DNA from 2 places in the Streptomyces sp. RLB3-17 genome. Region 1 is predicted to be linked to the other one. Evidence: riboswitches for the same ligand, from Rfam matches in the RefSeq annotation. Region 1 holds a riboswitch; the other holds the start of a gene.

Region 1 (5,650 bases):
CCACCCCGACCGGACTAGCCCCATCCGGCCACCACGAACCCCCCGAAGGGACCGTGTAGTTGGACTGAACCGTCCGCACGGGTGACGCGTCTCCAACCTGTGAGGAGCGCTGCTGCGAAATCCCTGCGGATTGACGCCCGTAGGGCAACACTGGGTTCCACACACACGCCACCGGGGGGCGGCCATGAACACTTCAAGCCGCGGGAAAGACACCACAGCCACCACTCAACTCTCATCCCAGCGAAAGATCCCATCCATGTGCCAGCACCAGCCACCGTGTCCGACAGCCGAATCAGCCGACCGGGAGTCCGCCCGCCTCGTGGCGCACCACCCGGAGCAGGGATGGAGCCTGCTGTGCAACGGCGTTCTGCTCTTCGAGGACACCGGTGAGCTCCTGCCCGACGGCCAGATCATCGCCCCGCACCGCCCCCAGGGCAGCGAGCACGTGATGACGGCCGCCTGAGCCGCACAACCGGGTGGCGGTGACCGCCACCCTGACATGGAGAGGGGCCGGCCCGGAGACGTGATCTCCGAACCGGCCCCGACGCGTATCCGAGGATGACTACTCTTCGTAAGCGTCCAGCGGCGGGCAGGAACAGACCAGGTTCCGGTCGCCGTACGCCTGGTCGATGCGGCGCACCGGCGGCCAGTACTTGTCCGCGGCCGAGACACCGGCCGGGAAGACGGCCTCCTCGCGGGTGTACGCGTGCTCCCACTCGCCGCCGAGCGCGGCAGCGGTGTGCGGCGCGTTGCGCAGCGGGTTGTCCTCGGCCGCCCAGACGCCCGAACCGACCTTGTCGACCTCCGCGCGAATGGCGATCATCGCGTCGCAGAAACGGTCGAGCTCGATCAGGTCCTCGGACTCGGTGGGCTCGATCATCAGCGTGCCGGCCACCGGGAAGGACATCGTCGGCGCGTGGAAGCCGTAGTCGATGAGCCGCTTGGCGATGTCGTCGACACTGACGCCGGTCGCCTTGGTCAGCGGACGCAGATCGATGATGCACTCGTGCGCGACGAGCCCGCCGGGACCGGTGTAGAGCACCGGGAAGTGCGGCTCCAGGCGCTTGGCGATGTAGTTCGCGGACAGCACCGCCACCTGCGTGGCCCGCTTGAGTCCCTCGCCGCCCATGAGACGGACGTACGCCCAGGAGATGGGCAGTATGCCCGCCGAGCCCCAGGGAGCGGCGGAGATCGGTCCCACGCCGGTCTCGGGGCCGGCCGCGGGCTGCAGCGGGTGGTTCGGCAGGTACGGCGCCAGGTGCGCGCGTACGCCGACCGGGCCCACGCCCGGACCGCCGCCGCCGTGCGGGATGCAGAACGTCTTGTGCAGGTTCAGGTGGGAGACGTCACCGCCGAAGTGGCCCGGCTTGGCGAGGCCCACCAGCGCATTGAGGTTGGCGCCGTCGACGTACACCTGCCCGCCGGCCTCGTGCACCTGCGCGCAGATGTCGGCGACATGCTCCTCGAACACACCGTGCGTCGAGGGGTACGTGATCATCAGCACCGCGAGCTGGTCGCGGTGCTGCTCGATCTTCGCGCGCAGGTCCTCGACGTCGATCTCGCCGTCCTCGGCGGTCTTCACGACGACGACCTTCATGCCGGCCATCACGGCACTCGCGGCGTTCGTGCCGTGCGCGGAGGACGGGATCAGGCAGACCGTGCGCTGGTCATCGCCGTTGGCCCGGTGGTAGCCGCGGACGGCCAGCAGCCCGGCCAGCTCGCCCTGGGAGCCCGCGTTCGGCTGGAGCGACACCTTGTCGTACCCGGTGACCTCGGCGAGCCGCTCCTCCAGCTCCTGGATGAGGGTGAGATAGCCCTGCGCCTGCTCGGCGGGCACGAAGGGGTGCAGCTGGCCGAACTCGGGCCAGGTGACCGGCTCCATCTCGGTGGTCGCGTTGAGCTTCATGGTGCAGGAGCCCAGCGGGATCATGCCGCGGTCGAGCGCGTAGTCACGGTCGGACAGCTTGCGCAGGTAGCGCAGCATCGCGGTCTCGGAGCGGTACTGGTGGAAGACCGGGTGCGTGAGGTAGTCGTCGGTGCGCAGCAGCGCCGCGGGCAGCGTGTCCTCGGCGACGGCGTCCAGGGCCTCGATGTCACCGTCGACGCCGAACGCGGTCCAGACGGCGCCCACCTGCTTGCGGGCGGTGGTCTCGTCGCAGGCGATCGACACGTGGTCGGCGTCGACGAGGTGGAGGTTGACGCCTCCGTTGCGCGCGCCCGCCACGACCTCGGCGGCCCGGCCCGGCACCCGCGCGGTCAGCGTGTCGAAGTAGGCGCCGTGCACGACCTCGACCCCGCCGGCCGTCAGGCCCGCGGCGAGGATCGTGGCGTACCGGTGCGTACGCCGCGCGATGGTCCGCAGGCCCTCGGGGCCGTGGTAGACGGCGTACATGCCGGCCATCACCGCGAGCAACACCTGCGCCGTACAGATGTTGCTGGTCGCCTTCTCACGGCGGATGTGCTGCTCCCGCGTCTGCAGGGCGAGCCGGTACGCCTTGTGTCCGTCGGCGTCCACGGAGACGCCCACCAGCCGGCCGGGCAGGCTGCGCGCGAACGTCTCACGCACCGCCATGTATCCGGCGTGCGGACCGCCGAAGCCCATCGGCACGCCGAAGCGCTGGGTCGTACCGATCGCGATGTCGGCGCCGAGCTCACCGGGCGGGGCGAGCAGCGTGAGGGCGAGCAGGTCGGCGGCGACCGTGACGACCGCGCCGAGCTCGTGCGCCTGCTCGATGACGGGCTTCAGGTCGCGCACGGCACCGGAGGCGCCCGGGTACTGGATCAGTACACCGTTGATCTCACGCCCGGCGATCTCGGCCGGGATGCCCTCGCTCAGGTCGGCGACGACGATCTCGACGCCGGTCGGCTCCGCGCGGGTCTCGATGACGGCGACGGTCTGCGGCAGGGTGTCCGCGTCGACCAGGAAGAGGCCCTTCTTGTTCTTGCCCATGCGCCGGGACAGCGCCATCGCCTCGGCGGCGGCGGTGCCCTCGTCGAGCAGCGAGGCGCCGGAGGTGGGCAGCCCGGTCAGCTCGGCGACGACGGTCTGGAAGTTCAGCAGCGCTTCGAGCCGCCCCTGGGAGATCTCCGGCTGGTACGGCGTGTACGCGGTGTACCAGGCCGGGTTCTCCATGACGTTGCGCAGGATCACCGGCGGCGTGAACGTGCCGTAGTAGCCGAGGCCGATCATCGAGTCGAGCACCTGGTTGCGGTCCGCGAGGGAGCGCAGCTCGGCCAGTACCTCGGCCTCGGTGCGCGCGCCCGGCAGCTCCAGCGCCTCGGCGTTCTTGATGACGTCCGGCACAGCGGCGGCCGTCAGCTCGTCGAGCGAGCCGTACCCGACCTGCGCGAGCATCTTGGCCCGCGCCTCGGGGTCGGGCCCGATGTGGCGCTGCTCGAAGGGGATTCCCTGTTCGAGCTCGGAGAGCGGAATGCGATGGGCGGTCATTGCGGAGGCCTCCTGGTCTGACACGACCTTCGAGGGGCACCACGGCGCGGGTACCCCGACGGCCTCCCCCTCTGTCATCTCAACCTGAGAGCTTCACCGGCCCGCCCGCTCGCTGCGACCCGGCTTTCACCGTCGGTGAGGGCGGAGGCCTTCGACACCCGCCCTGCTTTCCAGAGTGACCTCGTCCGTGCGGTACGTGTGCCTGAGAGATTCCGGGGAGGATTTGCTCCTTCGGCGCCTCCGATGATGTCTGGAGGACTCTCCCGCACGGGGTCAGCAGCCGCTTGCCAGCCTACCAGCGAGGACAACGCACGAGCTTTCGAGTGGCCACCTTCACGAATGTGCTCTTTTGTAGTGCTTACGGATGAGTTGCTAGCGAGTGGAGGGACCGTGCAGACCGACATCGATCCGCGCAACCTGATCGGCCGCAAGGCGCTCGACCGCAACGGCGCCAAGATCGGCACGGTCGACGAGGTCTATCTCGACGACGCGACCGGCGTCCCGGAGTGGGCCGCCATACGGACAGGCCTGTTCAGCAGGGACGCCTTCGTCCCCCTGGAGCCCAGCGAAGTCGTCGAGGGCACGCTGCGTGTCCCCTTCGACCACGCCCTGATCAAGGACGCCCCCGACTTCGGCGTGGGCCGCCACCTCTCCCCCGAACAGGAACTCCAGCTCTACCACCACTACGGCCTGGACGTGACACCCCCGCCCCCGCCCCCGGACCGCGACTTCGGCCGCCTGGCAGGCACGGACGAGGGTTGACTTCTCTGGATGGGGCCCAGCCGACGCGCCCCTTCAGGGGCGCGGGGAACTGCGCGACCAGCCACACACCGCCCGCAGCGCAAAGCCGACTTCACCCCCCACGGCGATCGCACACGGCCCCCCTCACCAACGGCAACGGATCAGCCAACTCCAACGCCACATCATCCGTACGAAACGTCCGCACACGCCCCGGCTCGGAGTAAGGCGTCTCGAACCGCACGGTCACCCTCCCGAGCCCGCTCCCCTGCACCCATCCGTGCCCGTACTCCACATGCCGCACGTCATGCCCCGCAGGCCACCGCCGCTCGGCAGGCGGCGCCTGCTCGGCGGCCACTTCCTCCGCCCCCTGCTCGTCCGGATGCTCCAGCACCGCCGACTCCCCCGCGGCGGCCTCGGCCTCCGCCAGCGCCTGAGCCTGGGCCTGGGCGAACAGGTCCTCCTGCGTGTAGTCGGCGAGCCCCGAGACGCCGACCCCCAGCAACCGCACGCCCCCGGTCGTGTCCACCGCCTCCAGAAGCCGCGCGGCAGCCTCCCGTACGACGCCAGGGTCGTCCGTCGGCCCCCGCAGCGTCTCGGACCGGGTCAGTGTCGAGAAGTCGTACCTCCGCACCTTCAGCACGATGGTCCGCCCGGACAGCCCCGCATCCCGCAACCGCCGCACACACCGGTCGGCGAGCCGCTGCACCTCCAGGCCGACGCGCATCCGGTCGTGGATGTCCACGTCGTACGTGTCCTCCACCGACACGGACTTCGTCTCCCGCTCGGCCACCACGGGCCGCTCGTCGTGCGCCAGCGCCATCGCGTACAGCGCGTGCCCGTGTGCCTTCCCCACCAGCCGTACGAGTTCGTCCTCGCCCGCCTCGGCGATCTCGTCGACCGTGGTGATCCCGGCCCGGCGCAGATGGTCCCCGGTGGCGGGCCCGACGCCCGGCAGCGTCCGCACCGACATCGGCCCCAGCAGCGCGCGCTCCGTCCCGGGTTCTATGACCACGAGACCGTCGGGCTTCGCCTGCTCCGAAGCGATCTTGGCGAGCATCTTGGACGCGGCGAGCCCCACCGAACCCGTCAGCCCCGTGACGGCCCGGATGTCCGCGCGCAGCTTCGCCCCGGCCAGCCGCGCGGAAGCCTCGTCCCAGGCCGCCGCCCCCGCCTCCAGATCGACGAACGCCTCGTCCAGGCTCAGCGGCTCCACCAGCGGCGACAGCGCCCCCAGCAGCCCCATCACCTGCTCGCTGACCTCCCGGTAGAGCGTGAAGCGGGGCACGAGATACGCGGCGTTCGGCGCCAGCCGCCGTGCCTGGGCCATGGGCATCGCCGAGTGCACCCCGAAGACCCGTGCCTCGTACGAGGCGGTCGCGACGACTCCGCGAGGTCCGAGCCCGCCCACGACGACGGCCTTCCCGCGCAGGCTCGGCTTGGCTGCCTGCTCCGCCGAGGCGA
Region 2 (5,650 bases), 5.2 Mb from region 1:
GCTCGTAGAGTTTCACCCGGCCACCGCTCGTGGGCCCGTCCAGCGGGGTGCGCCCGGTCCGGCACAGCTCGGCGACCGCGAGGGGCGGCAGCGGCACACCGACCACCCCGTCCGGGTTGATCGCGATGCCGACCTGCGGGGGCAGCCCGCGGGCGAACTCGACCGCGGGCGCGATCGTGTACGCCAGATGGCCGCCGGCGACCTGGCGGAACTGCTCCTCGGAGCTGAAGACCGGCACGTACGCCTGGCCCTCGATCTCCAGGGTGGGCAGGTCGAGGGATCCCGCGTGCGGTCCGCCGCCGTTGGGCAGCGGCACCCAGACGAAGCTGCGGCCGAGGACCTCGACGATGCGGCCGCCGGCCGAGGGCACTCCGAGGGACGCGGAGAGCACCTCCTCCAGTTCGTTGCCCGGCCAGCCGCCGTGCGAGTGGGGGTGGGGGCCGGGTTGCGGGTACGCCGGTGCCGAGAAGTCCGGGAAGTCGGGGATGTCCATCTGTCTACCTGTCTACCGCCTGCGGTGAACCACTGTTCTGGTGTTCTGGCTGGAAAGGTTAGTGGGCCCATATGACTTCCCGACCGCTCTCGGCCACTCGCGGCCGTTTCTCAGTCACCGAAGCCGATCCGCCGCAGTACGTCCGCCGCGTCCCGGTCGAGGAGCACCGCCGAGCCGCAGCCCTCCGGCAGGTCGCCGCGCTCGACAGAGCGCAGCAGTCGGGCGACCGCGCCCCGGTGACGGGCGAACGCGTACCGCGACACGCCCCGGCCGCGCTCGCGCTGGCCCTCCAGCGCCGTGCCGGGCGTGACGTCGAGCAGCAGCAGGTGGAGGGTGCCGCCACGGCGCTGGGCCTCGCGGGCGAGCCAGCGGCGCACCCAGGCCTGCGTACCGCAGTCGTGCACGACGAGCCCGGCGCCGGAGCGCAGGGAGCGGCGCAGGCCCGCGTAGTGCGCGAGGCGGACGAGGGGCCGGTAGACGGCGTACGGCAGCCGGCCGCCCGTCCACTCGTCCCAGCGGTCCCGGGTGTCCTGGGAGTCGATGCGCGGGCCCTCGACGGCGCGGCGCATCAGGGTCGACTTGCCGCTGCCCGGCAACCCGGTGACCACGACGACGTCGGGCGCCGCGAAGTGCAGACCGTGCGGAGAGTGTCCCGCGCGCTCCCTGAGGTCCCGGACGACGGCTGTCGGCAGCGCTCCGCACGCCTCCCGGGTCCTGGCCGGGGCACCGGGCTGCTCGGGCAGCGCGAGGCCCGAGGTCGTGGCGTACGCCGTGGTCCTGTTCACCGTGATCGTCCTCCCCTTGGGTGTGGAGTCCCATCCCCGTCGAGTGTAAAGAGAAGGTAATGCGCGGTGTCTCTCGTTTCCGTACGCGGACTGCCACAGGCCGGTTACAGATGCGGACTGCCGTGATCGGACGGCGCGTGCGATGATGTGCCCGCCAACTGCATACCGGCCGCTTGAATCCGCGCGGGAGAGTTCCGGGGACCTTCGGGTACCCGGGCGCCGAAGGAGCAAGTCCCTCCCTTGAATCTCTCAGGCCCCGTTACCGCGCGGGCGAGGCACATCTGAAAAGCGGGCCGCTGTCCAGTGGCTCCACCCAAGGTGCAAGTCAGGACCTCCGTTCGCGGGGTCGTGATGAACCTCTCAGGTTCCGATGACAGATGGGGAGGAACGACCTCGCCGTCATGCCTTGGGAGCCCCACCGATGAGCAGTAACGCACCCCGTCTCACCGCGCTCGATGCCCTGCATCGCTCGCTCGGCGCGACGATGACCGACTTCGCGGGCTGGGACATGCCCCTGCGCTACGGCTCCGAGCGCGACGAGCACCTCGCCGTGCGCACCCGGGCCGGCCTCTTCGACCTGTCGCACATGGGCGAGATCACGGTCACCGGGCCGCAGGCCGCCGGCCTGCTCAACCACGCGCTGGTCGGCAACATCGCCTCCGTCGGCGTCGGCCGCGCCCGCTACACGATGATCTGCCGGGAGGACGGCGGCATCCTGGACGACCTGATCGTCTACCGACTGGCCGAGAACGAGTACATGGTCGTCGCGAACGCCTCCAACGCCCAGGTGGTGCTGGACGCGCTCGCCGAGCGTGCCGCCGGCTTCGACGCCCTCGTGCGCGACGACCGGGACGCGTACGCGCTGATCGCCGTGCAGGGCCCCGAGTCCCCCGGCATCCTCAAGTCGCTGACCGACGCCGACCTGGACGGGCTGAAGTACTACGCCGGTCTGCCGGGCACCGTCGCGGGCGTCCCGGCGCTGATCGCCCGCACGGGCTACACGGGCGAGGACGGCTTCGAGCTGTTCGTGGCCCCGTCCGACGCCGAGAAGCTGTGGCAGGCGCTGACGGACGCGGGCGCGCCCGTCGGGCTCGTCCCCTGCGGCCTCTCCTGCCGCGACACGCTGCGCCTGGAGGCGGGCATGCCGCTGTACGGGCACGAGCTGACCACCTCGCTCACCCCCTTCGACGCGGGGCTCGGGCGGGTCGTGAAGTTCGAGAAGGAGGGGGACTTCGTGGGACGTGCCGCGCTCCAGGAGGCCGCCTCCCGCGCCGAGGAGAACCCCCCGCGGGTACTCGTCGGGCTCGTCGCCGAGGGCCGTCGCGTGCCGCGCGCCGGGTACCCGGTCGTCGCCGACGGCAAGGTGATCGGCGAGGTCACCTCCGGCGCGCCCTCCCCCACGCTGGGCAAGCCGATCGCGATGGCGTACGTCGACGCCGCGCACGCCGCTCCGGGCACGGCCGGGGTCGGCGTGGACATCCGGGGCAGCCATGAGCCGTACGAGGTCGTGGCGCTGCCGTTCTACAAGCGCCAGAAGTAGCCTCGGGGCCGAAAGGGCCCCGTCCAGCGCGCCCACGTGACGCACGCCGCTGTGTCACGTCTCGTATCCCAAGACCACTCGGTCATCCCGTTCATCCGCACTCCCCCGCGTACAGGAGAATTCAGGCCATGAGCAACCCCCAGCAGCTGCGCTACAGCAAGGAGCACGAGTGGCTGTCGGTCGCCGAGGACGGCGTCTCGACGGTCGGCATCACCGAGTTCGCGGCCAACGCGCTCGGCGATGTCGTCTACGCCCAGCTTCCGGAGGTCGGTGACACGGTGACCGCGGGCGAGACCTGCGGCGAGCTGGAGTCGACCAAGTCGGTCAGCGACCTGTACGCGCCGGTCACCGGCGAGGTCGTGGAGGCCAACCAGGACGTGGTCGACGACCCGTCGCTGGTGAACTCCGCCCCCTTCGAGGGCGGCTGGCTGTTCAAGGTACGCGTCACGGACGAGCCGGCCGACCTGCTCTCCGCCGACGAGTACACCGAGTTCTCCGGCTCTTAAGGACTTCTGACTGATGTCGCTTCTGAACACCCCCCTGCACGAGCTGGACCCGGACGTCGCCGCCGCCGTCGACGCCGAGCTGCACCGCCAGCAGTCCACCCTGGAGATGATCGCCTCGGAGAACTTCGCTCCGGTCGCGGTCATGGAGGCCCAGGGCTCGGTCCTGACCAACAAGTACGCCGAGGGCTACCCGGGCCGCCGCTACTACGGCGGCTGCGAGCACGTCGACGTGGTCGAGCAGATCGCCATCGACCGCGTCAAGGCGCTCTTCGGCGCCGAGCACGCGAACGTGCAGCCCCACTCGGGCGCCCAGGCCAACGCGGCGGCGATGTTCGCGCTGCTGAAGCCGGGCGACACGATCATGGGTCTGAACCTCGCGCACGGCGGGCACCTCACCCACGGCATGAAGATCAACTTCTCCGGCAAGCTGTACAACGTGGTCGCGTACCACGTGAACGACGAGACCGGCCAGGTCGACATGGACGAGGTCGAGCGCCTCGCCAAGGAGTCCAGGCCGCAGCTGATCGTGGCGGGCTGGTCGGCCTACCCGCGTCAGCTGGACTTCGCCGCGTTCCGCCGGATCGCGGACGAGGTCGGCGCGTACCTGATGGTCGACATGGCGCACTTCGCGGGCCTCGTGGCCGCGGGCCTGCACCCGAACCCGGTGCCGCACGCCCACGTGGTCACGACCACGACCCACAAGACGCTGGGCGGCCCGCGCGGTGGCGTGATCCTGTCCACCGCCGAGCTGGCGAAGAAGATCAACTCCGCGGTCTTCCCCGGTCAGCAGGGCGGTCCGCTGGAGCACGTGATCGCCGCGAAGGCCGTCTCCTTCAAGGTCGCCGCCTCCGACGACTTCAAGGAGCGCCAGCAGCGCACGCTGGACGGCGCGCGGATCCTGGCCGAGCGCCTGGTCCAGGACGACGTCAAGGCCGTGGGCGTGGACGTCCTGTCCGGGGGCACGGACGTGCACCTGGTCCTGGTCGACCTGCGCAACTCCGAGCTGGACGGTCAGCAGGCCGAGGACCGTCTCCACGAGGTCGGCATCACGGTCAACCGCAACGCCATCCCGAACGACCCGCGCCCCCCGATGGTCACGTCCGGCCTGCGCATCGGCACGCCCGCCCTCGCCACCCGCGGCTTCCAGGCCGAGGACTTCACCGAGGTCGCGGACATCATCGCCGAGGCGCTGAAGCCCTCCTACGACGCGGAGTCCCTGAAGACCCGCGTGTCCGCCCTGGCCGACAAGCACCCGCTGTACCCCGGCCTGAAGTAGTACCGCCTGAAGCAGTACGACCTGAAGTAGTACAGAACCAGTTCCTGCGAAAGTTCACTTTCGTACAGAAATTCGCATGGAACGTACGATTCACCGGGACGCCGCGCACACTGGAACCGGAGGTGTGCGCGGCGCCCGCCCCCATGCACCACCCCCGTTGTGAGGAGTCCCCGTGGCCATCTCGGTCTTCGACCTGTTCTCGATCGGCATAGGCCCATCAAGCTCCCACACGGTGGGCCCGATGCGTGCGGCGCGCATGTTCGCCCGCCGGCTGCGCAACGAGGAGCTGCTGGACTCGGTGGTCTCCGTCCGGGCCGAGCTGTACGGCTCCCTGGGCGCGACCGGTCACGGCCACGGCACCCCCAAGGCGGTGCTGCTGGGCCTGGAGGGCGCGTCGCCGCGAACCGTGGACGTGGAGGGCGCCGACGACCGCGTGGAGCAGATCAAGTCGTCGGGCCGCCTCTCGCTCCTCGGCACGCACGAGATCTCCTTCTCCTTCGCCGACGACCTGGTCCTGCACCGCCGCAAGGCCCTGCCGTACCACGCGAACGGCATGACGGTCTTCGCGTACGACGCCTCCGGCGCGCTCATCCTGGAGAAGACGTACTACTCGGTCGGCGGCGGCTTCGTGGTCGACGAGGACGCGGTGGGCGAGGACCGCATCAAGCTCGACGACACGGTGCTCAAGTACCCGTTCCGCTCGGGCGACGAACTGCTGCGGCTGACGAAGGAAACCGGCCTGTCGATCTCCGCCCTGATGCTGGAGAACGAGCGGGCCTGGCGCACCGACGAGGAGATCCACGAGGGCCTGCTCGCCATCTGGCGTGTGATGCAGGCGTGCGTCTCCCGGGGCATGTCCCGCGAGGGCATCCTGCCGGGCGGGCTCAAGGTCCGCCGCCGCGCCGCCGTCTCGGCCCGCCAGCTGCGGGCGGAGGGCGACCCGCTGGCCCACGCGATGGAGTGGATCACGCTCTACGCCATGGCGGTGAACGAGGAGAACGCGGCGGGCGGCCGGGTGGTCACGGCCCCCACGAACGGCGCCGCGGGCAT

Evidence for each region. Region 1 has a riboswitch for glycine ahead of gcvP (aminomethyl-transferring glycine dehydrogenase). Riboswitches for the same ligand answer to the same signal wherever they lie in the genome.
Region 2: it holds a riboswitch for glycine, as region 1 does, so the genes downstream of both, gcvT (glycine cleavage system aminomethyltransferase GcvT) here and gcvP (aminomethyl-transferring glycine dehydrogenase) in region 1, are expected to answer to the same signal.

Annotation. Positions count from the first base shown of each region.
Region 1 is NZ_CP041610.2:2,523,726-2,529,375, forward strand. It holds gene FNV62_RS11870 (DUF5999 family protein) at 257-463, shown strand; gene gcvP (aminomethyl-transferring glycine dehydrogenase) at 563-3,448, opposite strand; glycine riboswitch at 3,629-3,724, opposite strand; gene FNV62_RS11880 (PRC-barrel domain-containing protein) at 3,839-4,210, shown strand; gene FNV62_RS11885 (DNA polymerase IV) at 4,302-5,650, opposite strand, start outside.
Region 2 is NZ_CP041610.2:7,710,446-7,716,095, reverse strand. It holds gene FNV62_RS34955 (enhanced serine sensitivity protein SseB) at 1-493, opposite strand, end outside; gene FNV62_RS34950 (AAA family ATPase) at 604-1,284, opposite strand; glycine riboswitch at 1,453-1,553, shown strand; gene gcvT (glycine cleavage system aminomethyltransferase GcvT) at 1,700-2,818, shown strand; gene gcvH (glycine cleavage system protein GcvH) at 2,947-3,324, shown strand; gene glyA (serine hydroxymethyltransferase) at 3,338-4,600, shown strand; gene FNV62_RS34930 (L-serine ammonia-lyase) at 4,773-5,650, shown strand, end outside.